One region of the Streptomyces sp. NPDC027185 genome, then DNA from elsewhere that is predicted to be linked to it. Evidence: riboswitches for the same ligand, from Rfam matches in the RefSeq annotation. Region 1 holds a riboswitch; each other region holds the start of a gene.
What was found. Region 1 has a riboswitch for cyclic di-AMP ahead of ACZ4M8_RS28215 (M23 family metallopeptidase). Riboswitches for the same ligand answer to the same signal wherever they lie in the genome.
Positions count from the first base shown of each region.

Region 1 (7,602 bases):
TCAGTACGGGCACCTCGATGAGCGGGCCGACGACGCCGGCGAGGGCCTGGCCGGAGGCGGCACCGAAGGTGGCGATGGCGACGGCGATGGCGAGTTCGAAGTTGTTGCCCGCGGCGGTGAAGGCCAGGGTCGTCGCCCGTGGGTAGCTCAGCCCGACGGCCTTGCCCAGGGCCAGGGAACCGGCCCACATCACGGCGAAGTACACCAGCAGCGGCAGCGCGATCCGGGCCACGTCGACGGGCCGGGAGGTGATCGCGTCCCCCTGGAGGGCGAAGAGCACGACGATGGTGAAGAGCAGGCCGTGGAGGGCGTACGGGCCGATGCGCGGGATCAGCTTCGTCTCGTACCAGGTGCGGCCCTTGGCCTTCTCGCCGAGGCGGCGGGTGAGGAAGCCGGCGACGAGCGGGATGCCGAGGAAGATCAGCACGCTGCGGGCGATCTCCCACACGGAGACGTTCAGTCCGGCCTGCTCCAGGCCGAGCCACCCGGGCAGGACGGAGAGGTAGAACCAGCCGAGCGCGGAGAACGCGATGACCTGGAAGACGGAGTTCAGCGCGACGAGGACGGCGGCGGCCTCGCGGTCGCCGCAGGCCAGGTCGTTCCAGATGATCACCATGGCGATGCAGCGGGCCAGCCCGACGATGATCAGGCCGGTGCGGTACGCGGGCAGATCGGGCAGGAAGAGCCAGGCCAGCGCGAACATCACGGCCGGACCGACGATCCAGTTGACGACGAGTGAGGGGATGAGCAGGCGCTTGTCGCCGGTCACCGTGGACAACCGGTCGTAGCGGACCTTGGCGAGGACCGGGTACATCATCACCAGCAGCCCGAGGGCGATCGGCAGCGAGACGCCGGTGACGGTGACCTTCGCCAGCGCGGTGCCGAGACCCGGGACGAGACGTCCCAGGCCGAGGCCGGCGGCCATGGCGGCCAGGATCCAGACGGCGAGGTAGCGGTCGAGGAACGACAGACGGCCCGCCACGGGTGCGGCCTCGGCGGACGTGGCCTGGGCGGTCATACGGCGGCTCCCGCGGGGCGCCCGGCCGGACGGCCGGCGGGGCGGGTGAGGAGGCCGGCGAGCCGGTCCGTCGTCTCGGGCCGCAGCCGGTAGTACACCCAGGTGCCGCGGCGTTCGCTGTCGATCAGGCCGGCCTGCCGCAGCATTTTGAGGTGGTGGGAGACGGTCGGCTGGGACAGGTCGAAGGCGGGCGTCAGCTCGCAGACGCAGACCTCCCCGCCGTCGCGGGAGGCGATCATCGACAGCAGCCGCAGCCGGACCGGGTCCCCCAGGGCTTTGAAGGTTCTCGCCAGCTCCGTGGCCCGCTCCTCGTCCAGCGGGGCGGTGAGCAGGGTCGGGCGGCACACGTCGGCGTCGTCCGGGCCGGGCGCGCCGGGCTCTTGTTTCGACATTCTTCTATATTGACAGAGGTCTATGGGCTGCGGGCCGGAGAGGGCTCCGTGCCTGCCCGGTGACCCGTCCGGCCCCGCTGAACTCGCCGTCCGGGCCCGGGGCGGACAGCCTTGGGAGGCCGAAAGGAGCGGCCGGGAGCACGGCCGGCCGCGGGCAGGTGAGGCGGGAAGAGGCCGGTGCGGATGGGGCGAGGCGGGCGGGACCGCACGGGCGACCGGGAGCGGTGGGCGCGGCGCGCGCAGATGTCGCCGGCCGGCCGCCGGGTGGCGCGCTGGCTGCCCGTGACCCTGATCGTCGTCGGCGTCGTCTTCGACAGCGTCACCCCCGCCCGCTACACCGCCTCACCGTTCTTCTCGGCGGCGCCGCTGGTCGCCGCGCCGCTGTACTCGCTGCGGAACACGGCGCTCACCGCCCTCGCGGCGCTGCTCGGCCAGTTGACGGCGGCCCTCTACACCGACACCCAGGACACCAATCTCTCCGCCACCGAGGTCTCCACCGTCTTCGTCGTCGCCGTCCTCGCCCTCGGCATCAACCGCGTCGTACGCCTCTCCGACGCCCGGCTCGCCTCCGTACGCGATGTCTCCGAGGCGGCGCAGCGGGCCGTGCTGCCGACGCCGCCGGAGCGGATCGGGGGGCTGGCGGTGGCCGCCCGTTACGTCGGCGCGCAGGCCGACGCGCGGATCGGCGGGGACCTCTACGCGGTGCAGGAGACCCCGCACGGTGTGCGGCTGATCGTCGGCGACGTCCGGGGCAAGGGGCTGGAGGCGGTCGAGGCGGCGGTGATCGTCATCGGTGCGTTCCGGGAGGCGGCGGAGCAGGAGGCGACGCTGGAGGCGGTGGCCGGCCGGCTGGAGCGGGCCCTCCAGCGGGAGGGCCGGCGGCGCGAGGGGCTGGATCAGTACGAGGGGTTCACCACCGCCGTGCTCGCGGAGATCCCGTCCGGGGAGCGCGCCGTGCTGCGCGTCCTCAACCGCGGGCATCCGCCGCCGCTGCTGCTCGCCCCGGACGGCGGACTGCGCACCCTGGTGCCCGCGGTCCACGCGTTGCCGCTGGGGATGAGCGAGGTGGCCGGGTGGCCGGACCGGGCGGACGAGACGTTCTTCCCCGCCGGTTCGGTCCTGCTGCTGTTCACGGACGGGCTGACGGAGGCCCGCAACCGCGCGGGGGAGTTCTACGACCCGGTGGCCCGGCTGCGCGGCCGGGCCTTCCCGGGGCCGGAGCAGCTCCTGGACACGCTGGTCACCGAGGTCGCCGCGCACACCGGCGGGGCGGGCGCCGACGACATGGCGCTGCTGGCGGTGCAGCGGCCGATGGAGGAGTAGGACCGGAGGCGGCGGTAACCGCAGGCGCGGCGGGGCGCGGGTGGAGCGGCGTCCGGCGCGCGGAGGCCGGTTGTACGCCGGGCGCGCGGGGAGCCCGGGGCGGTTCCGGCGCGCCGGGCGTACGGCCGCTCCCCGCGCGCCGGGACCGCCTACGGGCGCGGACCCCTACGCCACCCAGTGCAGGCTCCGGCCGTACGCCTCCGTCAGGGCCACCGGGCGGTCGTCCAGTGCGAGGGTCAGCAGCCGCTCCCGGTGGCCGGGGGCGAGGCGGTCGGCGGAGGGGGCGGCCCGCCACGGGGTGAGGGAGTGGTGCTCCTGGGAGATCCAGTGGCCGCCGCCCGGCCGCCCGGCGAGCAGCGCGCGCACCCGCTCCGCGAGCCGCTCCCGGTGCGCGGGCGGCAGCGCGGGCAGCGCGTCGGTGTGCAGCACCACGAGGGTGGCGTCCGCCGGAACCCGGGCGGCGAGCGCCGGCAGCTCCTCGACCGGGTCACCACGGACGATCTCGGGCCGCGGCGCCGCCCGTACCGCGTCCACCGCCGCCGTCAGCAGCCGTGCGCGCTCCGGGGTGCCCGGCCACACCAGGGAGCGCAGCCAGCGCAGCGCCTCTGGGTCGTCCACCGGGTCGAGCGGAGCGGTGCCGATGCCGCCGCGCCAGACGATCTCCGGCAGCCGCGCGGGCGGTGCCGCGTCCGCCGGGTCCACCCGGTCCTCGCGCCCGATGCGGCACCGGAAGGTGACCGGTGCGTCCGGGGCGCCGAGGACGTACGGCTCCGGGGAAGCGGCCGTGGCAGGCGTCCCCGGGGCGGCATCGGGCTCGTACGCGTACCGGTAGCGGTCCGGGTGGAGGGCGAGGCCGGTGGTGACGCCCACCTCCAGGAGGGCCAGCGGGCCGCGGAGGCGGGCCAGGAGGGGCAGCAGGGTGGCGCAGCGGGCCGGTTCGGCGGTCCGGGCGGAGCGGTCCGTGACGACGGCGCGGACCTCGTCCCAGTGGCGGATCGTCCACTCCCGCCAGCGGCCGTACGCCGCCGCCCCGCGCGGGCCCTGCTCGGCGTGCGGCCCGTCGAGGTGGCGGACGGCCGCCAGCAGCAGGTCGGGCCGTTGCTTGTCGCCTGCCGGGAGGGAGGCGGCGAGGAGTTCGCACAGCTCCTGGTCGTGTCCGATCCGCGCCGTCAGCTCCTCGTGGGCCGCGCAGCGGCCCCGCGCCTGCCACCACGAGAAGTCCTGGTAGCGCACTGCCAGGGCCTGAGCGTTGTTGACGAAGTCGGCGACCATGATCAGACGTTAATGCCCTCACGGAGCGTGAGGGTTATGCACCCCTCCGCATAACAAGTGATGCACAATCACGCGGAGGCCGTTTCGTAAAGGGTGGTCAACTCGCCCGTTTTTCACGGATGTTGTCCGGGAAAGTCTTGGCCAGGGAACGGGTTCGGGTGGAGTGGATTCACAGGAACGCTTGGAAAACGGCCGCGGTCTCTATTACTGTCCGATAACGGAGCGCGGTCGTCCCAGCCGTCGCAGAGGCGGCACCGTGCCCCCACGCCGAATCCCGTACGCGCTCTTCAGGCACCCGGACATCCGGGCACACAGGTGGTCAGTTCCCGCTATGGCGTCTCCGTGCACGCCGGTGCGCCGATATTTCGTGAACTGCCGTGATGTGTCCTGACCTTGCCCCGGGCGGCCCGAGCGGCGCGGCGGGAACCGGGGAACCACCACCATGGGGTGAATCGGACGCCTCGGCCAGAGGCCGCCCGTAGGAGACCTTCCTGCTCCGAACCCGTCAGCTAACCCGGTAGGCGCGAAGGAAGGAAAGGAGTGCGCCCCCGTGGCGTCCAACAGGCTTGCCCCCGAGGCCCCGTCCGCCGAACTCCCCCACGGCTTCGCCCCCGGCCTCCCCGCCGCCCCGTCCGACACGGCGGTCTTCGCTCCGGGCTCGTTCACCCCGGAGGGCCTCGCCGCCCAGGGCCCCGGTTCGTACGGCGCGGCCGCCGGCGGGCACCCGCCGCTGGAGACCGCGGACGCGGCGGCCGACGCCCCCGGTGAGTGGAACCCGACCGAAGAGTCCGTACGGGCCGTCCGTGGCCGCCACCGCGTCGCCAGGCAGCGTGGCGGGCTGGCCCGCAGCGGCACGGTCCTCGGCGTCGGCGTGATCGCGGCGGTCGGCGCCGGCGGGATGGCGACCGCCGAGGAGAAGCCGCCGGTCCCGGTCTCCGTACCGGACCTCACCACCCTCGCCGCCGACGTCACCGGAGCGCTGCCGGACGCCGAATCGCTCCCCGGCATCGGCCCGTTGCTCGGCTCTTCCGACGACGCGGGGACCACCACCGCGGCGCCGCTGTCGTCCGCCGGCCTGACCACCGAGGACGGCCGGGGGACGGGCGCCGGGGAGGCTCTGCGCAGCCGCATCCTCCAGCAGGCCGACACCCAGCAGACGGCCGCCGAGCGCGACGCCCGGGGCGCCGCCGAACACGCCGCCTTCGCCCAGGCGGAGAAGACCGCGGCGAGCGACCACCGGGAGGCGGTGGCCGACGCGAAGGCGGAGCGGGCCGAGGCCGCGCGCAAGGAGGCGGCCGCCAAGGCGAAGCGCGAGGCCGAGGCCCGCGCGAAGGCGGAGGCGGCCCGCCTGGCCGAGCTGGCCAAGAGCTATCTGCTGCCGGTCACGTCGTACACCCTCACCGCGAGCTTCGGCCAGGCGGGCGACCGCTGGGCCGCCGACCACACCGGCCAGGACTTCGCCGCCCCCACGGGCACGCCGGTCAAGGCCGTGCACTCCGGCACCATCACCCAGGCGGGCTGGGCCGGTTCGTACGGCTACCGCATCGTCCTCACCCTCGACGACGGTACGGAGCTGTGGTTCTGCCACCTGTCGTCGATGGTGAAGACCGGCGGGAAGGTCGCCACCGGTGAGGTCATCGGCCGGGTCGGCGCCACCGGGAACGTCACCGGCCCCCATCTCCACCTGGAGGTCCGCCCCGGTGGGGGCGGCCCCGTCGACCCGATGCCGTGGCTGCGCGGGCGCGGGCTGCACGTCTGACCCCGGGGAGAGCGGCCGGTCCCCGCTGAGCCGGCCGCCTCCGGAAGCGGATCCCCGAGGGGAGCGGACGGTTCCGGGGGCTGCCGCCGAGAAGGTGCGGCGCCGGGCGTTCCGGCGCCGTGCCGGGACGTCGCCGCGGTGCGGGACGGACCGAGGCTGGCGGGGTGACGCTGTGCGGCCCGTCGGCCGCCGTCACGAAGAGTCGTCGTCGCGAAGAGTCGCCGTCACGAAGAGTCGTCGCCGCGGTGCCGGACGGGCCGCGGTCGCCGGGGCGCGCGGGGTGCTGTCGTGCGCCGGTCGGGGGCCCGGACGCCCGGGGCGCGCACGGTGGCGGCGCGCGCCGGCCATGGCCGGTGCCTGCTCACGGCCTCGGCCCTGGCCTGGGAGGGAAGGCTCCCCGGGGGCCCGGCCCGGTACCGCGCCGGGCCGCGACGTCCCACCCGTCCGGCACACGGGCCGGGCTCCCCCGGATGCCGCGCGCCGGAATATCCCCGCGCCGCGGCACGCTGCACCTACGCATGACCACCACTCGTAAGCCCCTCGGCTCGCTCTCCGTCTCCCCGCTCTGCCTCGGGGGCAACGTCTTCGGCTGGACCGCCGACGAGTCCGAGTCCTTCGCCGTGCTCGACGCGTACGTCGCCGGCGGCGGCAACTTCATCGACACCGCCGACGTCTACTCGGCCTGGGTGCCGGGCAACAAGGGCGGCGAGTCCGAGACCGTCATCGGCAACTGGCTCACCGCCCGAGGCAACCGCGACGACGTCGTCATCGCCACCAAGGCCGGCGCCCACCCCGACCTCAAGGGGCTGGCCGCCGGCACGGTCAAGAAGGCCGTCGAGGGTTCGCTGCGCCGCCTGCGCACCGACCGCATCGACCTCTACTACACCCACTACGACGACGAATCGGTCGAGGTCGGCGAGTTCCTGACCGCCCTCGACGACCTCGTCCGGGCCGGCAAGGTCCGCGAGATCGCCGCCTCCAACATCTCGGCGGCGCGCCTGGAGGAGGCCCTGACCTTCTCCGAGCGCGAGGGCCTCGCCCGCTACGTCGCCCTCCAGCCGGAGTACAACCTCGTCTCCCGCGACACCTACGAGGGCGAACTGGCCGATGTCGCCGCCCGCCACGGCCTGGGCGCCGTCCCGTACTACGGCCTCGCCTCCGGCTTCCTGACCGGTAAGTACCGCCCCGGTACGGACGTCGACAGCGCCCGCGCCGGGAAGGCGGCCGCCCACCTCGCCACCGACCGCGGTGTCCGCGTCCTGACCGCCCTCGACACCGTCGCCGCCGCCCACGGCGCGGAGATCGCCACCATCGCCCTCGCCTGGCTCGCCGCCCGTCCCACGGTCACCGCCCCGATCGCCAGCGCCCGCACCACCGCCCAACTCCCCGCCCTCCTGGCGGTCCAGGACCTCCGCCTCACCCCGGAGGAGCTGGAGACGCTGGACGAGGCTTCGGCGTAGACGGCGACGGGCCCCGCCGGGGCGGCCCGCCCTTTCCGGCACCGGGCAGGCCGCCCGCCCGTGGGAGTGTGGGGCGGAGCACCGGGAGGGAATCGCCATGGAGGAGGCACACCGACCGGACACGGCCCCCGCGCCGCTGCCCGCCGACCGGCTGTCGGCGTACACGGAAGCGGGCGCGCGCCTGGCCCTGCTGAGCGACCGCGACCTCGGCGCCGCGCTGGCCACCGCCCCGGCGCACGGCTCAGGCATCGGCGGCCGGCGGACGGAGATGGAGATCACAGGGCGGCGGGTCTTCGTCAAACGGGTCCCGCTGACCGACCTCGAACTACGGCCGGAAAACGTCCGCTCGACCGGCAACCTCTTCGGTCTGCCCCTCCG
Region 1 is NZ_JBVHRF010000010.1:184,547-192,148, forward strand. Features, by position in the region: gene arsB (ACR3 family arsenite efflux transporter) at 1-1,018, opposite strand, end outside; gene ACZ4M8_RS28200 (ArsR/SmtB family transcription factor) at 1,015-1,410, opposite strand; gene ACZ4M8_RS28205 (PP2C family protein-serine/threonine phosphatase) at 1,594-2,733, shown strand; gene ACZ4M8_RS28210 (DUF2332 family protein) at 2,899-4,005, opposite strand; cyclic di-AMP (ydaO/yuaA leader) riboswitch at 4,390-4,543, shown strand; gene ACZ4M8_RS28215 (M23 family metallopeptidase) at 4,556-5,764, shown strand; gene ACZ4M8_RS28220 (aldo/keto reductase) at 6,283-7,224, shown strand; gene ACZ4M8_RS28225 (protein kinase family protein) at 7,322-7,602, shown strand, end outside.

Region 2 (7,602 bases), on a different contig from region 1:
CACCACGAGCTTCGAGCGCACCAACTACTTCGAGACCATGCCCGCCCACGAGCTGGAACTGGCGCTCTGGCTGGAGGCGGACCGCATGGGCTCCCTCCTGACGGCGCTCGACGAGGAGTCCTTGGAGAACCAGCGCGACGTCGTCAAGAACGAACGCCGTCAGCGGTACGACAACGTCCCCTACGGCACGGCTTTCGAGAAGCTGACGGCGATGGCGTACCCGGAGGGGCACCCGTACCACCACACGCCCATCGGGTCGATGGCCGATCTGGACGCGGCGTCCCTGGAGGACGCGCGGGCGTTCTTCCGTACCTATTACGCGCCCAACAACGCGGTCCTGTCGGTGGTCGGCGACATCGACCCCGAGCAGACGCTCGCCTGGATCGAGAAGTACTTCGGGTCGATCCCCTCGCACGACGGCAAGCAGCCGCCGCGCAGCGGTGAGCTGCCGGAGATCATCGGCGGTCAGCTGCGGGAGGTCGTCGAGGAGGAGGTGCCCGCCCGTGCCCTGATGGCGGCCTACCGCCTGCCGCACGACGGCACCCGTGAGGCGGACGCCGCCGACCTCGCGCTGACTGTGCTGGGCGGCGGCGAGTCCTCGCGCCTCTACAACCGCCTGGTGCGCCGCGACCGCTCCGCCGTCGCCGCCGGGTTCGGCCTGCTGCGGCTGGCCGGCGCCCCGTCCCTGGGCTGGCTGGACGTGAAGACGTCCGGCGGTGTGGAGGTCGCGGACATCGAGAGCGCCGTCGACGAGGAACTGGCCCGGTTCGCCGCCGAGGGGCCCACCCCGGAGGAGATGGAGCGGGCGCAGGCCCAGCTGGAGCGCGAGTGGCTCGACCGCCTCGCGACGGTCAGCGGCCGCGCCGACGAACTGTGCCGCTACGCCGTCCTGTTCGGCGACCCGCAGCTGGCGCTGACCGCCGTGGGGCGTGTCCTGGACATCACGCCCGAGGAGGTGCAGGCGGTCGCCCAGGCCCGGCTGCGCCCCGACAACCGCGCGGTGCTCGTGTACGAGCCGACCGCCGCCGACGACAGCGCCGACAACGACGAGGAGGCGGACCGGTGAGCGACGCCACCACCCGCGAGGACCTGGCCATGAGCGAGATGACCTTCCACCCGCAGCCCAAGGGCGGGGCGCCCCGGCCGTGGGCCTTCCCGGCGCCCGAGCGCGGCGCACTGCCCAACGGCCTGACGGTGCTGCGCAGCCACCGCCCCGGCCAGCAGGTCGTCGCCGTCGAGGTCGACATCGTCGCGCCGCTGGAGACCGAGCCGGAGGGGCTGGACGGCGTCGCCACGATCATGGCGCGGGCGCTGTCGGAGGGGACCGACCGGCACGACGCCGAGGAGTTCGCCGCCGAACTGGAGCGGTGCGGCGCCACGTTGGACGCCCACGCCGACCACTCCGGTGTCCGGGTCTCCCTGGAGGTCCCGGCCTCCCGGCTGCCGGGCGCCCTGGGGCTGCTCGCCGACGCGCTGCGCGCCCCCGCCTTCCCCGAGAGCGAGGTGGAGCGCCTGGTGCGCAACCGCCTCGACGAGATCCCGCACGAGCTGGCCAACCCGGGGCGCCGCGCCGCGATGGCGCTGTCCAAGGAGCTGTTCCCCGCGTCGTCCCGGATGTCGCGGCCCCGGCAGGGCACCGAGGAGACCGTCGGCCGCATCGACGCGGCGGCCGTCCGGGCGTTCTACGCGGCGCATGTGCGACCCGCGGCGGCCACCGCCGTGATCGTCGGTGACTTCACCGGCATCGACGTGGACGCGGCGCTCGCCGACACGCTGGGCGTGTGGCAGGGACCCGCCGCCGAGCCGGTGACCGTCACGCCGATCACCGCGGACGACACCGGCCGTGTGGTGATCGTCGACCGTCCCGGCGCGGTGCAGACGCAGCTGCTCATCGGCCGGATCGGAGCCGACCGTCACGACCGTCAGTGGCCCGCGCAGGTCCTCGGCACGTACTGCCTCGGCGGCACGCTGACGTCGCGTCTGGACCGGGTGCTGCGGGAGGAGAAGGGCTACACCTACGGGGTGCGCTCCTTCGGGCAGGTGCTGCGCTCGTCGGCGCCGGACGCGCCCGGCGGCCCGGTCGGCGCCTCGCTGCTGGCGATCAGCGGCTCGGTCGACACGGAGTCCACCGGGCCGGCCCTGGAGGACCTGTGGAAGGTGCTGCGCACCCTCGCGGCGGAGGGCCTCACGGACGCCGAGCGGGATGTCGCGGTGCAGAACCTCGTCGGTGTCGCGCCGCTGAAGTACGAGACGGCGGCGGCGGTCGCGGGGACCCTCGCCGACCAGGTGGAGCAGCATCTGCCGGACGACTACCAGGCGCAGCTGTACGCGCGGCTGGCCGAGACCGGCACGGTCGAGGCGACCGCCGCCGTGGTCAGCGCCTTCCCTGCCGACCGGCTGGTGACGGTGCTGGTCGGTGACGCGGCGCGGATCGCGGAGCCCGTGCGGGCGCTGGGTATCGGTGAGGTGAAGGTCGTCAGCGGCTGACGGTCCGGTGGAGCGGTGGCCCGGCCGGGCCACCGCGGCGCCCGCCTTCCGGTGCGGAGGCTCGGCGTAAGGGGACGAAACGGGATCCCGGGGGCGGTCGTCCGCCCCCGGGATCGCCTGTATGTCCGGTTCTGGTTCCGCTGTCGCGGTGTGGTGTAACGCACAATATGGCGTTTCTGTTTGCCGATTGAAAGTTGCCACGATTAGCGTCATGCGCGCTGTCCGTCAGTAGCACGCCGCAACCGCGGCACCGGACAGTCATCGCCGAGTCCCCGTACGGCGCGAGCCAGGGGAGCCGGGGACCCACATGTCCCCTGGGGTGAATCGGGCGCCTCCCCGGAGGAGCCCGTAGGAGACCTTCCTGCTCCGAACCCGTCAGCTAACCCGGTAGGCGAGAAGGAAGGAAAGGACCAGCCAGCACATGGCGTTCACCCGTGCCACCGGGAAACACCGCCGTCCGAGCCGCAGCGCCCGGACGACCCGCAACATCGCCTCCGTCGCGGGTCTCGCCGCCACCGGCGTCGTCGCCTCCGTCGCCTCGCCCGCGATGGCCGCCACGTCCGGTGCCGCGCACGACACCGGACTGCACCGCGCCGTCGTGATCGGTGACGAACTCGCCGAGCGGATCGAGGCCCAGGCCGACGCGCAGCAGGCCGTCGCCGAGACCGCCGAGGCCAAGGCGAAGGCCGAGGCCGACGCGGAGAAGCAGGCCAAGGCCGCCAAGGCGGCGGCCGACAAGCGGCACGAGGCGAAGGTCCGCGCGGCCCGTGAGGAGGAGCGCAAGCGCCTCAACGCCTTCGTCGCGCCCATCTCCGGCTCGTACGTCTCCACCGCCTACCAGGCGTCCAGCGGACTGTGGTCCTCCGGTTCGCACACCGGTATCGACTTCCACGCCGCCACCGGCACGAGCGTGCACGCCGTCGGCGCGGGCACCGTCGTCGAGGCGGGCTGGGGCGGTGCGTACGGCAACAACATCGTCATCAAGATGAACGACGGCACCTACACCCAGTACGGCCACCTGTCGCAGCTGGGCGTCTCGGTCGGCCAGCGGGTGATGCCCGGCCAGCAGATCGGTCTGTCCGGCGCGACCGGCAACGTCACCGGTGCCCACCTGCACTTCGAGGCCCGTACCGGCCCGGACTACGGCTCGGACATCGACCCTGTCGCCTACCTGCGCGCGCACGGCGTCAACGTCTGACGTCCGCCCGCCCCGCGCGGCCCCCGGAGCCCCGGCTCGCCCCCACAGGGCGACCGGGGCTCCGCCGTGTCCGGTGACGGGTGGTCGGTCGGCCGGATTTCCCGGGGTCCGGGAATGCGCTCACCAAAAGATCTCCATGAACAAGTGAAGGCGGTGAAGGAGCCTTCACCGTCGAATAGAGTCGCCGGAAAGGCGCCGCGGGGCGGCGTTTTCCGGGAAGGACGGTGGAGGCGCCCACGATGACGCGAGGTCAGATTTCCGTGCAGCGCATCTCCACGGCGATCCGCGACGACATCGTCTCCGGCGCGCTGCTTCCGGGCAGCCGGCTCGTCGAGGACCTTCTGGCCGCCCGCTACGGCGTCTCCCGGGTGCCGGTCCGTGAGGCGCTGCGCACCCTGCAGTCCGAGGGGTTCGTCACCGCGCGGCGCCATGCGGGGGCGTGTGTCGCGGCGCCCACCGCGCAGGAGGCGGCCGACCTCCTGGACCTGCGGGCACTCCTGGAGCCGATGGGCGCCGCCCGCGCCGCCGCCCGCCGCACCGACGCGCAGCTGAAGGTGTTACGGGGCGTGGTGCGGCTCGGCAGGGAGCGGGTCCACCGCGGCTGCCCCGGTGATCTGCCCCGGCTGGACGGCTGGTTCCACGAGACGCTGGCGCGGGCGGCGGGCAACCCGGGACTGACCGCGCTGCTGACCCAGGTGCGCCGGAAGATCGACTGGATGTACGTCGTCGAGCGCCCGGCACGGTACGCGGAGACGTGGGACGAGCACGGCGCGGTGCTGGACGCAGTCGCCCGGGGCGACGCGGAGGCGGCGCGCGCCCTGATGGCGTCGCACGTCGCGCGGTCGCTCCCGGCGTACCGTCCGCGCCGCCGCCCGGCGACCGCGGTACGCCGTCCGCCGTGCTCCGCCGGCGCCGGGCGGATGCGTTCCGTTTAGGACCCGGTTTACGGGACGGCGGACCGGTGGCGGAATCTTTTCGGTGCCGTGCGGGGAATTACGGAAATCGACGCGAGCGGAAATCGGACCGGCCCGGGGAATTCCCGCGCCGTGGAATTGCGCGTTTTCCGTGTACGGGCCGCTCGTGCGGTGGAGAAGCGCGCGGGCGGGGAGCGGTCCGCTCGGCGGGTGCCCGCCGGCTCGTGCGGGGCCGCGCGGCGGGAGCGCCCGGGAAAGGGAAGACCCCGCCGCGGGTGACCGTGTCGGTCGTGGCGGCGGGGCGGTGCCCCGGTCAGGGGGCGGTGGGGGCGTCCCGGTTCAGACGGTCTCCGGCAGCTCGTCGAGCCCCTCGGCGACCAGCTTCGCCAGGCGCTCCAGCGCGGCTTCCGCCCCTTCGGCGTCCGAGGCGAGCACGATCTCCTCGCCGCCCTGGGCGCCCAGGCCCAGCACCGCGAGCATCGAGGCCGCGTTCACGGGGGTGCCGTCGGTCTTGGCGATCGTCACGGGGACCCCGGCGGCGGTGGCCGCACGGACGAAGATCGAGGCGGGACGGGCGTGCAGCCCCTCGGCCCAACCGACAGTGACGCGGCGCTCAGCCATGGTGTTGCCCTTCAAGTCGTTACGGTTGTCTAGACCACTCTCTCATGGCGGCCCCCGTGCCGCGGAAGCCCCGCCCCCGGTGTTCCGCGCCACGTCCGCCCCGGCCCGCCGGCCCTGCCCGGGGACGGGCGGCCGGGCGTCCCCGGGCAGGGCCGCACACCGAGCCGGTTGTCGGTGCCCGGCCGTACGCTGTCCGCATGCAGCAGCCGCCGGATCACGCCTACCCGAGCCACTGGGAAGCCGATGTGGTGCTGCGCGACGGCGGCACCGCCCGGATCCGCCCGATCACCCCCGACGACGCCGCACGTCTGGTCTCCTTCTACGAGCAGGTCTCGGACGAGTCGAAGTACTACCGCTTCTTCGCGCCCTACCCCCGTCTCTCCGACCGCGACGTGCACCGCTTCACCCACCACGACTACGTCGACCGGGTCGGCCTCGCCGCCACCGTGGGCGGCGAGTTCATCGCCACCGTCCGCTACGACCGGATCGACGCCCGGGGCCGGCCGGCCAAGGCCCCGGGGGACGACCAGGCGGAGGTCGCCTTCCTGGTGCAGGACGCCCACCAGGGCCGCGGGGTCGCCTCCGCGCTCCTGGAACACATCGCCGCCGTCGCCCGGGAGTGCGGCATCCGCCGGTTCGCCGCCGAGGTGCTCCCCGCCAACACCAAGATGATCAAGGTGTTCACGGACGCCGGCTACGTCCAGCAGCGCACCTTCGAGGACGGCGTCGTCCGGCTGGAATTCGACCTCGAACCGACCGAGCAGTCCATGGCCGTGATGCGCGGCCGCGAGCAGCGTGCCGAGGCCCGCTCCATGCAGCGGCTCCTCGCCCCCGGATCGGTCGCCGTCATCGGCACCGGCCGCGAGCCCGGCGGCGTCGGCCGCACCGCCCTGCGCCACCTCCTCGACTCCGGCTTCACCGGCCGCGTCCACGCCGTCAACCACGCCTTCCCCGAGGGGGCCGGCCGCCTCGACCCCGAGGGCGTCCCCGCCGTCCGCTCCCTGCGGGAGATCGACGGCCCCGTCGACCTCGCGGTCATCGCCGTCCCCGCCGACCGCGTCCCCGAGGTGATCGACGACTGCGGGGAGCACGGCGTCCAGGGCGTCCTGGTCCTCTCCTCCGGATACGCCGAGGCCGGGCCGGAGGGGCGCGAGCGCCAGCGCGCCCTGCTGCACCGCACCCGTTCCTACGGCATGCGGCTGATCGGCCCGAACGCCTTCGGCCTGATCAACACCGCGCCCGGCGTCCGGCTGAACGCCTCGTTCGCACCGGTGATGCCCGCCACCGGGCGCATCGGGCTGTTCACCCAGTCCGGCGCGATCGGCATCGCCCTGCTCAGCGGGTTGCACGAGCGCGGCCCCGGGGACGGCTCGCCCGCCGGCGTCTCCACCTTCGTCTCCGCGGGCAACCGCGCCGACGCCTCCGGGAACGACCTGCTCCAGTACTGGTACGACGACCCGGACACCGACGTCGCGATCCTCTACCTCGAATCCATCGGCAACCCCCGCAAGTTCACCCGCCTCGCCCGCCGCACCGCCGCCGTCAAACCGGTCGTCGTCGCCAAGGGCGCCCGCCACCACGGCACCGCGCCCCCGGGGCACGCGGTCCCCACCGTCCGCATCCCGGACAGCACCGTCGCCGCCCTGATGCGGCAGGCCGGCGTCATCCGCGTCGACACGGTCACCGAACTCCTCGACGCCGGGCTGCTGCTGGCCTCCCAGCCCCTCCCGGCGGGCGCCCGCGTCGCCGTCCTCGGCAACTCCGAGGCGCTCTCCCTCCTCGCCTACGACGCGTGCCTGACCGAGGGCCTGCGCCCGCGGCGCCCCCGGGTGCTGCCCTCCGCCGCGACCCCGCGCGACTTCCACACCGCCCTCACCGAGGAGCTGGCGGGCGAGGGCTGCGACGCCGTCGTGGTCACCGCGATCCCCTGGGTGGGCGAGGGCGACGCGACGACCCCCGGGGAGGCCGAGGAACTGGCCGAGGCGCTCCGCTCGGCGGCCGCCGCCGGCCCCGCTAAACCGGTTGCCGTCGTCCACCTCGCCATGGACACCCTCGCGGCGGCGCTCGCCGCCCCGGGCGTCCCGGGCGGGCCCGACGACGCCTCCGGGGGCGGCGCTCCGGGGGCGACCGCCGCAACGCCCCCTGGCGGCGCCACTCCGTTCGCCCGCCCCGCCGCCGCGCCCGGCCCCACCCCGCAGGACACCGAAGCAGCGACCGGACCCGAAGCATCCGCCGAACCCGTTGCCACCCCGGGCGGCGCGCCTGCCACGGCATCCGCGCCCGCCACGTATCCGCCCGCCCGCACGCCGCTCCCCGCCTATCCCGCCGCCGAGCGGGCCGTCCGGGCCCTCGCCGAGGCCGTGCGGTACGCCGCCTGGCGCC
Region 2 is NZ_JBVHRF010000011.1:65,779-73,380, reverse strand. Features, by position in the region: gene ACZ4M8_RS28570 (M16 family metallopeptidase) at 1-1,066, shown strand, start outside; gene ACZ4M8_RS28565 (M16 family metallopeptidase) at 1,105-2,487, shown strand; cyclic di-AMP (ydaO/yuaA leader) riboswitch at 2,740-2,895, shown strand; gene ACZ4M8_RS28560 (M23 family metallopeptidase) at 2,909-3,685, shown strand; gene ACZ4M8_RS28555 (GntR family transcriptional regulator) at 3,925-4,620, shown strand; gene ACZ4M8_RS28550 (HPr family phosphocarrier protein) at 4,939-5,220, opposite strand; gene ACZ4M8_RS28545 (bifunctional acetate--CoA ligase family protein/GNAT family N-acetyltransferase) at 5,418-7,602, shown strand, end outside.
Region 2: linked by a shared signal. The riboswitch ahead of ACZ4M8_RS28560 (M23 family metallopeptidase) and the one ahead of ACZ4M8_RS28215 (M23 family metallopeptidase) in region 1 are both predicted to bind cyclic di-AMP.

Region 3 (7,602 bases), on a different contig from region 1:
CGGCCAAGCGGTCCGCGCTGCTGACCATCGCGGTGCCCTCCGTCGCCGCCCTCGGTGTCTGCGCCGCCGCGGCGGCCACCGTCGGCAGCTTCGGCGGCGACGAGAAGGACGAGGCGGCGCAGGCCGCCCCGGAGGCCGGCGGCGTCAAGCCGTCGGCGGCCAACAGCAAGCTCGACACCCAGCTCGCGGGACTCAGCGCCGGCGCCGACGACTTCGCCGACCGGGCGAGCCGTACCCAGGAGCGCCTCGACCTCAAGGCCCGGCAGGCCGCCGAGAAGAAGCGCAAGGAGGAAGAGGCGCGGCGCAAGGAGGCCGCGCGCCCGAAGTTCCTGCTGCCGGTCGCGCAGCACGGGCTGAGCGCCCTCTTCGGCCAGGCGGGCGTCAACTGGATGTCCGTGCACACCGGCATCGACTTCCCCGTGCAGTACGGCACGCCCGTCATGGCCGCGACCGACGGCACCGTCCGCACCCAGTGGAACTCCGCCTACGGCAACATGGCGATCGTGACGGCGCCCGACGGCACGGAGACGTGGTACTGCCACCTCAGCAGCACCAAGATCCGCTCCGGTTCGGTCAAGGCGGGGGACCAGATCGCGTACTCGGGCAGCTCCGGCAACTCCACCGGACCGCATCTGCACTTCGAGGTGCGGCCGGGCGGCGGCTCGCCGATCAACCCGCTGCCGTGGCTGCAGAGCCACGGCCTCAACCCCAACTGACGTCCGGCGCCCGAAGTCCGGCAGGCGTCCTTGCGGCGGCCCGGCCCCTGACGGGCCGGGCCTTTTCACGGCTTCCGGGCGCTCACAACTTCTCGACCGGTGCGTACCGCAGCAGCAGCCGCTTGGGCTTCTCACCGCCGAAGTCGATGGTCGCCTCGGCGTTGTCCCCGCTGCCCTTGACGCCGGTGACCGTGCCGAGGCCGAAGCTGTCGTGGGTGACGCGGTCGCCGACGGCGAGCGCCACCACCGGGCGGTCGTTGCCCCGCCGGGTGGCGAACCCGCTCGGACCGCTCTTGGCCCGCGACGGGGTGAACCCGGAGCTGATCCCGCCGCCGCTGCCGGAGGAGCGCAGCTGGCCCATGGTCGCGGACGGGGTCGCCGGGCCGGTGCGCCGCCAGTCGACGTACGCGGCGGGGATCTCCTCCAGGAACCGCGACGGCGGGTTGTACGACGGCTGGCCCCAGGCGCTGCGCATCGTGGAGCGGGTGAGGTAGAGCCGCTCGCGGGCGCGGGTGATGCCGACGTAGGCGAGGCGGCGCTCCTCCTCCAGCTCCTTGGTCTGGCCGAGGGCGCGCATGTGCGGGAAGACGCCGTCCTCCATGCCGGTCAGGAAGACGACCGGGAACTCCAGGCCCTTGGCGGTGTGCAGGGTCATGAGGGTGACGACGCCACTGCCGTCCTCGTCCTCGTCGGGGATCTGGTCGGAGTCGGCGACCAGCGCGACCTGCTCCAGGAAGTCGGCGAGGGTGCCGCCGGAGACGGGCTCGTCCGCGTCCGCCTCCTCGGCGGCGGGGCCGGCCACCCGGTCCTGCTCGAACTCCAGGGCCACGGCGGCGAGTTCCTGGAGGTTCTCGATCCGGGTCTCGTCCTGCGGGTCGGTGGAGGACTGCAGCTCGGCGAGGTAGCCGGTGCGCTCCAGAACCGCTTCCAGGACGGTGGCCGGGCCGGCACCGGATTCGACGACGGTGCGCAGCTCTTCCATCAGGGTGTTGAAGCGCCGGACGGCGTTGGCGGAGCGGGCGGCCATGCCGTACGCCTCGTCGACGCGGCGCAGCGCCTGCGGGAAGCTGATCTTCTCGCGGAGCGCCAGGGCGTCGATCATCGCCTCGGCGCGGTCGCCGATACCGCGCTTGGGGACGTTGAGGATCCGGCGGAGCGGGACGGTGTCCTCCGGATTGGCGAGCACGCGCAGGTACGCGAGGATGTCGCGGACCTCCTTGCGCTCGTAGAAGCGGACGCCGCCGACGACCTTGTAGGGCAGCCCGACGCGGATGAGGATTTCCTCGAAGACGCGGGACTGGGCGTTGGTGCGGTAGAAGATCGCGACGTCCCCGGCGCGGGCGTCCCCGGCGTCGGTGAGGCGGTCGATCTCGTCGGCGACGAACTGCGCCTCGTCGTGCTCGGTGTCGGAGACGTAGCCGGTGATGCGGGGGCCCTCGCCCGCTTCGGTCCAGAGGTTCTTGGGGCGGCGGTTCTCGTTGCGCTCGATGACGGCGTTGGCGGCGGAGAGGATCGTCTGGGTGGAGCGGTAGTTCTGCTCCAGCAGGATCGTCGTGGCGTCCGGGTAGTCCTCCTCGAACTGGAGGATGTTGCGGATCGTGGCGCCGCGGAAGGCGTAGATCGACTGGTCGGCGTCACCGACGACGCACAGCTCGGCGGCGGATTCGGCCGGGCCGACCAGCTCGCGGACGAGGGTGTACTGCGCGTGGTTGGTGTCCTGGTACTCGTCGACCATGACGTGGCGGAAGCGGCGGCGGTAGTGGGCCGCGACGTCCGGGAACGCCTGGAGGAGGTTGACGGTCGTCATGATGATGTCGTCGAAGTCCAAGGCGTTGGCCTCGCGCAGCCGCGCCTGGTAGAGGGCGTACGCCTGGGCCAGGGTCTTCTCGAATCCGTCGGCCGCCTGCCCGGCGAAGGTCTCCTCGTCGATGAGCTCGTTCTTGAGGTTGGAGACCTTGGCGCTGAAGGACTTGGGCGGGAACCGCTTGGGGTCGAGATCGAGATCGCGGCAGACCAGGGCCATCAGGCGCTTGGAGTCGGCGGCGTCGTAGATCGAGAACGACGAGGTGAAGCCGAGGTGCTTGGACTCGCGGCGCAGGATGCGGACGCAGGCGCTGTGGAAGGTGGAGACCCACATGGCGTTCGCCCGGGGGCCGACCAGCTCCTCGACGCGCTCCTTCATCTCACCGGCGGCCTTGTTGGTGAAGGTGATCGCGAGGATCTGGCCGGGGTGCACGCCGCGGGCGGCGAGCAGATGGGCGATGCGGTGGGTGAGCACCCGGGTCTTGCCGGAACCGGCTCCGGCGACGATCAGCAGCGGGCCGCCGGAGTGCACCACGGCGGCCTTCTGGGCGTCGTTGAGCCCTTCCAGGAGCGCGGCCGGATCGACGGCGGGGCGGGCGGCGCCGTCGCGGTAGTGCGCGTCCCGGGGCACGGGCGCGTCGAACTTCCCGCTGAAGAGGTCGTGCGGGACCTCCTCCGGGGCCGGGCCGTGCTCGTCCTCGGGGGGCGGCGGGGGCTCCTCGTCCTTGGGGGCGAGGTCCGCCAGGAAGCTGTCGTCAAAGAGGCTGCTCATCGCCCACCGAGTCTAGGCCGCCCCACTGACAGTCGGGGCCGGAGCCGGGGAAAGGCCGGAAGGAGGGGGGTTCCGTCCCCAGCTCCCATGATTCCGGCATTCGGCGCAGATGCCCCGCCCTGCCCACGCGATCGTCACTTCATGCACACAGGTCACGAAAAGGTTTCGGGCAATTCGAACATCTGCCTTCACAGGAGCCACACGAGTTGGCTAGGTTCACGCTCGGGCAGCCCGCGTCCCGCGGCCGACAGCGTCCGCACGGGCCGCCTCCGCCGAGTCCGGCCCTGCCCCACGGCACCCGGAGCCGGGGACCCACCAGCACCACCGGGGTGAATCGACCGGTACGGCCGCCGCGCGCGGACGCACCGGCCGTAGGGCAAGCCTTCCGTTGTGACACCGCCCGAACCCGACAGCTAACCCGGTAGGCGGTCCACGGAAGGAGTCGCCGGCCTTGCCGTCGCACCGCAAGCCGCGCACCCGCGCCCTCACCTCGCCCGGCAGCCGCCGGACGGCCGCCGGGCTGACGACCGCGGCGTTCGCCACCGTCACCCTGCTGTCGCAGTCCGCCGAGGCGGCCCCCCGGGCCCCGAAGCCGACCGTCGAAGAGGTCAAGAAGAAGGTCGATGCCCTCTACCACCAGGCGGAGGTCGCGACCCAGAAGTACAACGCCGTCAAGGAGCGCGTCGACGCGCGGCGGGCGGAGGTCAGCGACCTCCAGGACGCCGCCGCCCGCCGCACCGGAAAGCTCAACGAAGCCCGCCGTGAGCTGGGCACCTTCGCCGCCGCGCAGTACCGCAGCGGCGGGATGAGCACCACGGCGCAGCTGATGTTCGCCAAGGATCCGCAGCAGTTCGCCGACCGCAGCCACCTCATGGAGCGGCTGACCGGCCGGCAGCAGCAGGCCGTCGACGCCTATCAGGAGCAGCAGGCGGCCGCCGCCCACCAGCGGGCCGAGGCGACCCGCAGCCTGGAGCGCCTCCAGGAGTCGCAGAGCGAGCTGGCCGGCTCCAAGCGGACGGTCCAGGGCAAGCTGGCCGAGGCCCGGCAGCTGCTCGCCGACCTGACCGCCCAGGAGAAGGCGCGTCTGGCGGAGCTGGAGCGCAAGAAGGAGGAGGCGGCCCGCCGCAAGGCCGAGGAGGAGGCCCGCAAGCAGCGCGAGCAGCCCGGTGGCGGCGGTACGGACACCGGCTCCCCCGGGACGACCGACCCGGGCCAGGGCGGCGGACCGGCCGACGGCTCGTACCGTACGAAGGCCGCGAAGGCGCTCGCGTTCGCCCGCGCGCAGATGGGCAAGCCGTACGTCTGGGGCGCCACCGGACCCAATTCCTACGACTGCTCCGGGCTGACGCAGGCCGCGTGGAAGGCCGCCGGGGTGGACCTGCCGCGGACGACCTGGGAGCAGGTGAAGTTCGGCCAGCGCGTCGCCACCAAGGATCTCGCCCCCGGTGACCTGGTGTTCTTCTACAACGACATCAGCCATGTCGGGATGTACATCGGCGACGGCAAGATGATCCACGCCCCGAAGCCGGGCGCGAGCGTCCGCGTCGAGTCGATCTACTACATGCCGGTCTACGGGAGCGTCCGCCCGGCGTGACACCCCGCCGGGGCCGTGTGACCGCCCCGGAGAACGGCACCGGCCCGGCCCCTTCGGACAGGGGCCGGGCCGGTGGCGTACGCGGGGTGCGCCGGGAGCGCGGGGGCTTCGCCGCGCGCCCCTGGGCGGGGGTCAGACCCAGAGCACCGCGATGAAGATGTTGACCATGGTGAGCAGGCCGACCGTGCCGAACAGCGGCTTGGCGACGCTCTCCTCGTCCCGCTTGACGTAGACCAGCCCCAGGATGACGACCAGGACGGCCAGCTTGATGCCGATCTTGATGTTGTCGACCGGGCTGCCCTGGGCCTGGTTCAGGCCGACCAGCGCGATGCCGGTGACCAGCATCGTCAGCGCACCGTGCAGCATCGCCGGCACGAACCGGGCGGTGCCCGCGCTCATCGCCTTCATCTGCGTCAGAAAGCCTCCCAGCAGGGAGGCGATTCCGATGATGTGCAGACCGACGAAGATATTGATTACTACGTCCATAGTGCGGATCGTAACGGTCTCCCCCATACCCCCTTCCGGGGGCCTCGTCGCGGCCGTTCCCGGCCTGTTCCCGCCCTGTTCCCGTCCTGTCCGGAACGCGGTGGCCGCTCCTCGGGCGCGCCGCACGGAGGTGAGGGAAGGCGGGTGCGCCACTTCGCGGGGCCCGGTCGGTGCCGCCGACCGGGCCCGTCCCGTACGGGTTGCCAGGTCCGGGTGCACGGGGTGCGGGCGGCGGGGCCGGCGGCGCGGCAGGCCGGACGACCGGCACGGGCGCTCCGCGCGGCCCGGTGCGTCAGGCCCTGATCTGTCCGCTCAGCCAGCGGAAGACCTCGGGGACCTGCTGGCGCCAGACCGCGGTGGTGTGGCCGCCGGCGTCCCTGCCGATCCGCCGTACGGTCACCGTGGTCGGCCGCCGGGCCTCCCGCTGGAGCCCGAGGCCGGCCTCGTAGCCGTCGCCGGGGGCGCCGGAGAGGAAGAGCGCGGTGTGCGGCGGGCGGCCTGCGGCGTTCGCCTCCCGCAGTTCGTGCAGCGGGTTGCTCTCGATCCGCAGCTTCGGGTCCTTGCCGGCGAGTGAGGTGGCCTCGCCCGCCGGGTCGTTGTATCCGGACATGCTGACCGCCGCGTGGTAGCGGTCCGGGTGGGCCAGGGCGAGCCTGGTCGCGCAGTGCGCCCCGGCGGAGTACCCGGCCAGGGCCCAGGAGCCGGGGCGGTCCCCGGCCCGGAAGGTGTTGATGACCATCTGGCGCACATCGACGGTCAGCCAGCTGTCGGCGTTGACCTTCCCGGGGATGTTCACGCAGCCCGTGTCGGCGCCCCGGTAGATGTTGGTACGCGGCGCGACCAGGATGAACGGTTCGATCTCCCCGCGCTCCATCATCGGCTGGAGCTGCCGCGCCACGCCCAGCGTGCCGAGCCAGGACTTGGCCGACCCGGGGTAGCCGGGCAGCAGCTCGACCACCGGGAACTTCTTCGTGCGGTACGCCGGATCGTGGTACTGCGGCGGCAGCCAGACGTACACCTCGCCGCTGACACCGGAGATACGGCCCTGGAGCTCCGTCATCTGCACGCCGGGTCCGACCACCGGATCGTCGGCGGGACGGAACGGCTGGGCCCGGCGGGGCTCGTCGGATATCTGGAGGCCGCCCATCCCGTCGGGCCCGAGGTCGTGGGCCGCCTCGATGTGGCTCCCGGTGCCGAGGAGGTCGTCCCAGGTGTCGTAGAGGTTGTTGGCGTTGTTGACCAGCACGAAGACCACGGTGATGGCGGTGGCCTGCGCGAACAGCAGCATGGCCAGCCGGACGGCGCCGCGCACCAGACGCGGCCCCGCTATCCGGCTCCACAGCGCCAGCGGCACGACGATGGCGACGACCAGCAGCAGAAGCGAGGTGAGGAAGAAGGGCGTGCCCGTCAGGCTCATCGGGATCTCGCTTCCAGGACGTGTACGGCGTGTACGGGTCGACGGGGTGGTGGCCGCGCCGACGGCAGCAGGCTCTCCGCGCCTTTAGATGGCGTTCCACGACGTCCTGGTTGCTCCTTTTCGCTAGCTTCTTTCCTCCTTTTGTCAGAGTTTTTACCGATAGATCCCTGGTATGTGACGCGAACCTCTCCGGCGGCGGACCGGATCCTTCCGGCAACGCGCCGGATGCCGCCGGGCGGTGGCGCCCGGCCCGGCCGGCCGCCCGTCAGCCCCGCCGCCGTGTCACACCAGGCGGCGGGCGGCGGCCCAGCGGGTCAGTTCATGACGGTTGGAGAGCTGGAGCTTGCGCAGCACCGCGGAGACATGGGACTCCACGGTCTTCACCGAGATGAAGAGCTGCTTGGCGATCTCCTTGTACGCGTACCCGCGGGCGATCAGCCGCAGCACCTCGCGCTCCCGCTGGGTGAGGCGGTCCAGATCCTCGTCCACCGGTGGGGCATCCGTCGAGGCGAACGCGTCGAGTACGAATCCGGCGAGCCGGGGTGAGAACACCGCGTCCCCGTCGGCCACCCGGAAGATCGCGCCGACCAGGTCCTTCCCTGTGATCGTCTTGGTGACGTAGCCGCGTGCGCCTCCCCGGATGACGCCGATGACGTCCTCGGCGGCGTCGGAGACCGACAGCGCCAGGAAGCGGACCGGCCGCTCCGGGTCGGCCATCTGCGTCGCGCTGCGCCGCAGCACCTCCACCCCGCCGCCACCGGGCAGATGGACGTCGAGCAGGACGACCTCGGGGCGGGTGGCGGTGATGACCGTG
Region 3 is NZ_JBVHRF010000002.1:931,058-938,659, forward strand. Features, by position in the region: gene ACZ4M8_RS09265 (M23 family metallopeptidase) at 1-716, shown strand, start outside; gene pcrA (DNA helicase PcrA) at 799-3,291, opposite strand; cyclic di-AMP (ydaO/yuaA leader) riboswitch at 3,552-3,734, shown strand; gene ACZ4M8_RS09275 (C40 family peptidase) at 3,743-4,885, shown strand; gene ACZ4M8_RS09280 (hypothetical protein) at 5,018-5,371, opposite strand; gene ACZ4M8_RS09285 (alpha/beta hydrolase) at 5,664-6,788, opposite strand; gene ACZ4M8_RS09290 (LuxR C-terminal-related transcriptional regulator) at 7,071-7,602, opposite strand, start outside.
Region 3: linked by a shared signal. The riboswitch ahead of ACZ4M8_RS09275 (C40 family peptidase) and the one ahead of ACZ4M8_RS28215 (M23 family metallopeptidase) in region 1 are both predicted to bind cyclic di-AMP.

Region 4 (7,602 bases), on a different contig from region 1:
CGGGCGACGGGAGCGGTGCGGGGCGGGTGGTTCCGGAGCGCGGCGCGTCACCGGTCGGCGGTGTCGACGTCGGTCCAGAGGGTCTCGTACCAGGGGGTGGAGGCCGCTGCCGCGTCCTCGTGCGGAGCGCCGCCGTCGGCGCGCGAGCCGTCCTGGACGATATAGCCCGTCTCGCCGGGGCGGACGAAGTGCAGATGCAGGCGGGCCTGCTGCTCGACGTAGGCGGGGTCGCGCCAGCGGGACTTCTCATCGCGCAGCCGGTCCAGCGTCCGGGCCGCCTCCTGGGCCTTGCGGCGCTGGTCGGCGATGTCGGAGCGCTGCGAGACGTACTGCCGTATCGGGTAGGCCAGGGCCACGACGAGGGAGCACATGACGAGGGCCAGCAGGGCGGCCCGGCCGGTGAGGCGGTTGCGGCGGGGGCGCCGGACGCGCTGCACGCGGGCCGCCGCCTGTTCGCCGAGCGCCTTGAGCCGGGTCGCGGTCGAGAACCGGTCCGCGGACACGTCGCCTCCCCTTGGGCCGACCGTGATGGAGTTCCCGCGCTTCCGGCCGGGCGGGGCCGGTCGGAAGCGCAGCCGTCCCCGGCAACGGTACGGGACCGTCGCCGGGGACGAACGCAGGCCGTGAACGGCGGGTGGCCCGCCCTCGGTCGGGTGGGGCGGGGCGCACCGCGCCGGGGCGTCAGCCCTCGCTGGCTCACCGGTGCGCGCGAACGCTGCGCTCACCGGTGCGCGGAGCGCTGTGCCTACTGGTTCGCGGAGCGGAACCGGGGGAACGCGGAGCGGCCGGCGTAGACCGCCGCGTCGTCCAGGATCTCCTCGATGCGCAGCAGCTGGTTGTACTTGGCGACGCGCTCGGAGCGGGCCGGGGCGCCGGTCTTGATCTGGCCGCAGTTGGTGGCGACGGCCAGGTCGGCGATGGTGACGTCCTCGGTCTCGCCGGAGCGGTGCGACATCATGCACTTGAAGCCGTTGCGCTGGGCCAGCTCGACGGCGTCCAGGGTCTCGGTGAGCGAACCGATCTGGTTGACCTTGACCAGGAGGGCGTTGGCGGAGCCCTCCTCGATGCCGCGGGCCAGCCGCTCGGGGTTGGTGACGAAGAGGTCGTCGCCGACGAGCTGGACCTTGGCGCCGAGCTTGTCGGTGATGACCTTCCAGCCGGCCCAGTCGTCCTCGAACAGCGGGTCCTCGATGGAGACCAGCGGGTACGCGTCCACCAGCTCCTCGTAGTACTCCGTCATCTCGGCGGCGGAGCGCTCCTTGCCCTCGAACTGGTACTTGCCGTCCTTGTAGAACTCGGAGGCGGCGACGTCCAGGGCGAGCGCGATGTCCTGGCCGGGGGCGTAACCGGCCTCCTTGATGGCCTCCAGGATGAGGTCGAGGGCCTCGCGGTTGGAGCCGAGGTCGGGGGCGAAGCCGCCCTCGTCGCCGAGGCCGGTGGCCAGGCCCTTGCTCTTCAGGACCTTCTTGAGGGTGTGGTAGACCTCGGCGCCCCAGCGCAGCGCCTCGGAGAAGGACTCCGCGCCGATCGGGGCGATCATGAACTCCTGGATGTCGACGTTGGAGTCGGCGTGCGACCCACCGTTGAGGATGTTCATCATCGGGACGGGCAGCAGGTGCGCGTTCGGGCCGCCGAGGTAGCGGAAGAGCGGCAGGTCGGACGCCTCGGAGGCGGCGTGCGCGACGGCGAGGGAGACGCCGAGGATGGCGTTGGCGCCCAGCGAGCCCTTGTTGTCGGTGGCGTCCAGGTCGAACATGGCCTGGTCGATGAGGCGCTGCTCGGTGGCGTCGTAGCCGACCAGCTCCGGGCCGATCTGCTCGATGACGGCGAGGACGGCCTTCTCGACGCCCTTGCCCTGGTAGCGGTTGGGGTCCCCGTCGCGCAGCTCGATGGCCTCGAAGGCGCCGGTGGAGGCGCCGGACGGAACGGCGGCCCGGCCGGTGGAGCCGTCGTCGAGGCCGACCTCGACCTCGACCGTGGGGTTACCTCGCGAGTCGAGAATTTCCCGGGCTACGACGACGTCGATGGACGGCACGTTGTCTCCTTCATGGGTGTCTGGAGTTCTGCGGCACGAGCCTAACGGCCCCCGGGTCCTCGACCGCCTCGCGGCCCGCAGTACGGGACGAAAGGTGCCTCGGACGCCGGGTTCCGGCCTTTCGGCAGCGAAGGCCGCGGAACGGAAAAGCGGGCGGATAAAGGGCAGGCCACGACGGTGTGTCCGGCACCAGAGTACGGAACGGCGAAACCCCGCCTCGGCGCACGGCGGGCGGCACCGGCTGCGAAGCAGGTGCCGCCCCGGGGACGTGCGCGCCGGACGGGGCGTCGCGTGGGGAGGGTGGTGCGGCGGGCGCGGGACCCGGACGGTGCCGGGGCCGCGGCCCGCGAGGTCCGGGCGCCGGTGCCGCCCCCCGCTCCGGCGCGCCGTACGTACCGCCGTACGTACGGAAGCGGAGCGGGAGGGGCGGGCCGTCACGTCCCGGCGCGCCTCGCGGCGGTGGGGACGGGGACGGCGGGCCGGTGCCCGGAGGGCGGGGCGGTGAGCGGTGCCCCGCGCGGGGATCGGGCCGCGGGGATCAGACGTGGAGCTTCTGGCCCGGGAAGATGAGGTTCGGGTTGGAGCCGATGGTGGACTTGTTGTCCGCGTAGACCGACTTCCAGTTCTTGCCGTGCGCCTTGGCGATCTTGGCCAGGGTGTCGCCGGACTTCACGGTGTAGTTGCCGTGGCCCATGACGTGGTGCTGCGGGGCGCGCTTCGGGGCGGCCTCGGTCCGCGGGGCCTGCTGCTTCGGGGCCGCCTTGGGCTGGGCCTGCTTGGGCGCCTGCTGCTTGGGGGCGGCCTTGGTGGCGCCGGTGTTCAGGTCGGGGGACGGGCCACCGGCGGTGAGGTTGCCGGCGCCGGCGCAGGACCAGGCGCCCGGACCCTGGATGGCGAGGAGCTTCTCGGCGGCCTGGATCTGCTGGGCCTTGGTGGCCAGGTCGGCGCGGGGCGCGAACTGCGTGCCGCCGGCGGCCGCCCAGCTGGAGGCGGAGAACTGCAGGCCGCCGTAGTAGCCGTTGCCGGTGTTGATCGACCAGTTGCCGCCGGACTCGCACTGGGCGACGGCGTCCCAGGTGGCGACGGAGGCGGCGGAGGCGTTGGTGGCGCCCATCAGCGGGACGGCCACGGCGGCGCCGGCGACACCGGCGAGGGTCGCGACGCGGACGGCCTTGGAGGGACGGCGGTGCTTGGCCTTGTTGCTCAGCATGGTTCGTTTTCCTCACCGACGCCTGCGAGGTGAGCTGTCGGGTTCGGGCGGCGTGGATTGCCCGGCCGTGCTTGTGCACGGCTTCACCCCAAGCCGGTTGACCCGCTTTCACGGGTGGGGCCGGCGCTTACCTTGGGTCCCCCGCTCCTGCCTTCGGCGCTTGCGCGTCGACCACCTTCGCCCACCGGCAGGATTCGGCGTGTGAACGAAGGGCCCGCTTTGGCGAGCGGTGCTGACCGTAAGCAGAACCCTCCGTTTCGTTCAAACCCCGCTTTCTGCGCCCAGTTGACCGCCAATGATCACAGAGGGGTCACATTTCCGCAGGTGGGGCGTGGTGCGGATTTCCCCGGACGGGTCGGACACCACGGAGCGCGACGAGAGCCATATCTCACTTTCGCCAAAACGGGCAAAAGCCGCCTATCGCCTCGATCAGCGGCCCAGATCGAGGAGTTGACCGGGGTGGATGAGGTCCGGGTCGTCGCCGATGACGTCCTCGTTGCGCTCGTACAGCGCGGGCCAGCCGCCCGGCAGCTCCCGCGCCTCGGCGATCGCTGACAGGTTGTCACCGGGGCGCACGGCGTACGTGCCGTCGCCCGGCTCCGTCCGCTCGCCACCCCGCGAGGCGCGCCGCCCCGGGGTGTGGTCGCCGTCCTCCTCGGCATCGCCGCCGCCGCGGTGGCGCCCGGAGCCGTCGCCGCGGGAGCCCTCGTCGTCCGCCGGGGGCGTCGTACGGGACGGGTGCGAGGGCTCGGCGGGGCCGGTGGCGTGGCCGGACGGGTCGGCGGAGGGGTCGGCGCCGCCGGGCCGGTCCGGCTCACCGGGGGGCTTCGGGGAGTCGGTGGGGTCGGGCGTGGTGGACGGGTCCGGGGCGTCCTCGGGGGTGGACGGGCCGGTGGCGTCCGGATCCGGCGTGCTGGGGGCGTGGGTCCCGTCCTGGCCGGTGTCCGTGCCCGGGTCGGTGCCGGCGTCCGTACCGGAGTCCGTGCCGGGGTCGGTGCCGGTGTCGGGGAGCCTGCCGTCGGTGTCGGCGGGGGGTGTGCCGCCGGGGTCGACGTCGGGGGTGCCGCCGTCCTCGGTGAGCCCGGCGCCGGCGGCGCAGCGCGGCCAGGCGTCCGGACCGCGCTCGGCGAGGATCGCCTGGGCCACGGCTATCTGCTGGGAGCGGCTGGCCAGGTCGGGCCGGGCCGCGTACTCCAGACCGCCGTGGTCGCGCCACATGTCGAGGGTGAGCTGGAGCCCGCCGTAGAAGCCGTTGCCGGGGGCGCTGGACCAGATGCCGCCGGACTCGCACTGGGCGACCCGGTCCCAGGTGGTGGCATCGGCGGCGTGGGCGGCGCCCGCGCCGAGGAGGGGCAGGGCGAGGCCCGCGCCGGTCACTCCCGCCGTGACAAAGAGGGCCGGTGCCTGGCGGGGGCGACGGTGTCTGCCGTTGCCGGTGCGCATGCGATTGCCTTTCGAGCGGCGGTTGAGTTGTCCGCCCCGGGCGTCCCGGCACGGCCGCCCGGGGTCCGGTGCGGCCACCACCGAGCGGCGGGGCGCTTGTTCGGTGGCAAGGTAACCGGGCTCACGGGGCGTCACAAGCCGGTGTAGCGGAGATCACGTGCAGGTCACGTGGCTGACGAGGCGTCAACTCATGGGCCTCGGAAGGCCGTCCGCGCGGCCGGGCGGCGTGTCGTCAGGGGGCCGGGGTGAACGTCACGGGGAGGGTCCGCAGACCGCGCATGATGAGCCCGCCCCGCCACCGCAAATCGTCCGGTTCCGCCGCAAGACGGATGTCCGGCAGGCGGGTCAGGAGGGTGGCGAGGGCGGTCTGTCCTTCGAGGCGGGCCAGTGGCGCGCCGAGGCAGTAGTGGATGCCGTGGCCGTAGCCGAGGTGCGGGTTGTCGGTGCGGCGCAGGTCGAGGGTGTCCGGGGCGTCGAAGCGTGCGGGGTCACGGTCGGCGGCGGCCAGCACCACCAGCACCGGATCGCCCTCGGCTATCCGCTCGCCGCCGATCGTCAGCTCCTCGGTCGCGAACCGCCAGGTGGCCAGTTCGACCGGCCCGTCGTAGCGCAGCAGCTCCTCGATACCGGTGGCGAGGACGTCCGCGTCGCCGCAGGCCAGCGACTTCTGGAGGAGTTCACGCTGGTCGGGGGCGCGCAGCAGGGCGTAGATCCCGTTGCCGATGAGGTTGACGGTGGTCTCGAAACCGGCGAAGAGCAGGATGAACGCCATCGCGGCGACCTCGTTCTCGGTGAGGTGTTCGCCGTGGTCCCAGGCACGGATCAGGCCGGAGATCAGGTCCTCGCCGGGCTCGGGCTCGGGCGGCAGGGCGGCGCGCTTGCGGTGGATCAGTTCGGCGAGGTAGCCGCGGATCTTCTTGACCGCCTTGGCGACGCCGCCGCGCGGACCGCCGCCGGTGCCGCCCGGTTTGGTGTGGCGGAGCATCATCCCGGCCCAGTCCCGGAAGTCGTCCTGGTCCTCGCGCGGGACGCCGAGCAGATCGCAGATGGCGTAGATCGGCAGCGGGAAGGCGAACTCGTGGATGAGGTCGGCCTCACCGCGGGCGGCGAAGGAGTCGATGAGCGTATCGGTCAGCTCCTGGACGCGCGGCGCGAAGGCGGCGACGCGGCGCGGGGTGAACGCCTTGGAGACCAGCCGGCGCAGCCGGGTGTGGTCCGGCGGGTCGATGTTGAGCAGGTGCGTCATGAGGTTGGCGCTGCGCTCGCCCGGGATGCCGACCTTGCCCTTGCCGTGGGCGCCCTCACTGTGGTGCACCGGATTCTTCGACAGCCGGGAGTCGGCGAGCGCCTGCCGCGCGTCCGCGTACCGCGTCACCAGCCACGCCTCGACACCACTGGGCAACGCGGTCCGGCGCACCGGCGCGTGCTCCCGCAGCCAGGCGTACGCCGGATACGGATCGGCACCGAACTCCCAGGTGAAGAGGGCAGGGGCGGCGGCCCCGTCCGGCGCGGCTTCCAGGGGCGCGGGGATCGCCTCGGGCCCGGCGGTCCCGGGATGCGCGGACGCCGCCAGGGATACGCCGACGCCGGTGGAGGTGGGGTGCGCCGGCGTCGCGGGGGATGTGCCGATGCCGGCGGTGGTGGGATGCGCAGGGCACCCGGAGGCCGAGGGGGCGCGGTCCGTAGCGGCCTCTCCGGATGCGGGGATCGCCTCGGGCCCGGCGGTCCCGGGATGCGCGGACGCCGCCGGGGATACGCCGGCGCCGGTGGAGGTGGGGTGCATGGGGCAGCCCGGGGCCGAGGGGACGCGGTCCGTGGCGGCTTCCGGAGGCGCGGGTGTCGCGCCGGGCCCGGTGGCGGACGGGCGGTCCGGGGCGGGCGGTCCGGCGAGGCGGGCGGCGGGGCCCGGGGCGGTGCGGGGCGCGTCAGGGGTGGTGTCGGGCGTGTGGTGCACCTTTCGACGGTAACCGCTGCCCGGGGAGGCACGGACTGCGCGGCCCGGCGCCCGCCCCGTACGGGCAGGTGCCCCGGCGTCCGCCCCGTAAGAGCGGGCCTTTGCCTCCCGTAAGAGCGGGCCTTTGCCTCCCCGTAAGAACGGGCCTCCCCCTGTGGGTGAGGGCGGACCGCCGAGGGAGGGACCGTCCCGCGCCCCGCCGGGAAGGGCTTCCCTCTACTCCGGTATCTCCTCCGGCGCCGGCTCCTCCGACGGGGGCAGGCCCTCCGCCGCGCGGATCGCGGTGCGGTAGGTGCGGGCGGCGGCGCGGAGGGCGGTTTCGGGGTCGGTACCCTCGGCCTCGGCGCGGGCGGCCAGGGCCAGGAGTTCGTAGCCGATGCCGGGGGCCGACGGGCGGACGTCGAGGCCGGCGGTGCGGGCGCGGGAGGCGAGCTTCGCGGCGAGGGCCAGCGCGGGCTGGGTGAGCGGGACGCCGTCGGTGACCGAGGCGCGCCGCTTCTCGGTGGCCTTGGTGCGCAGCCAGTGCGCCCGGACCTCCTCGGGCGTCTCGGCGGACTCGTCCCCGAAGACGTGCGGATGGCGGTGGATCAGCTTCTCCACCAGCGCCCCGGCGACATCGTCGACGGAGAACGGCGCGTCGGGGTCGTCCTCGGCGATGCGGGCGTGCAGGACGACCTGGAGCAGGACGTCGCCCAGCTCCTCCCGCAGCTCCTCGCGGTCCCCGCTCTCGATGGCCTCGACCAGCTCGTACGCCTCCTCCAGGGCGTACTTGGCGAGGTCTTCGTGGGTGCGGACGCCCGTCCACGGGCAGGCGGCGCGGATGCGGTCCATGACCTGGACGAGGTCGAGCAGCCGGGCGCCCGGCAGGTCGTACGCGCCGGGCAGCAGCTCCAGGTCGGGCATGGTCTCGCGGCCGGAGCCGGCGAGGCGGGCCAGACCGTCGGTGAGCGCGCTCTCGCC
Region 4 is NZ_JBVHRF010000006.1:89,525-97,126, forward strand. Features, by position in the region: gene ACZ4M8_RS20370 (FtsB family cell division protein) at 48-503, opposite strand; gene eno (phosphopyruvate hydratase) at 746-2,035, opposite strand; gene ACZ4M8_RS20380 (transglycosylase family protein) at 2,574-3,245, opposite strand; cyclic di-AMP (ydaO/yuaA leader) riboswitch at 3,250-3,414, opposite strand; gene ACZ4M8_RS20385 (transglycosylase family protein) at 3,675-4,688, opposite strand; gene ACZ4M8_RS20390 (cytochrome P450 family protein) at 4,921-6,219, opposite strand; gene ACZ4M8_RS20395 (nucleoside triphosphate pyrophosphohydrolase) at 6,859-7,602, opposite strand, start outside.
Region 4: linked by a shared signal. The riboswitch ahead of ACZ4M8_RS20380 (transglycosylase family protein) and the one ahead of ACZ4M8_RS28215 (M23 family metallopeptidase) in region 1 are both predicted to bind cyclic di-AMP.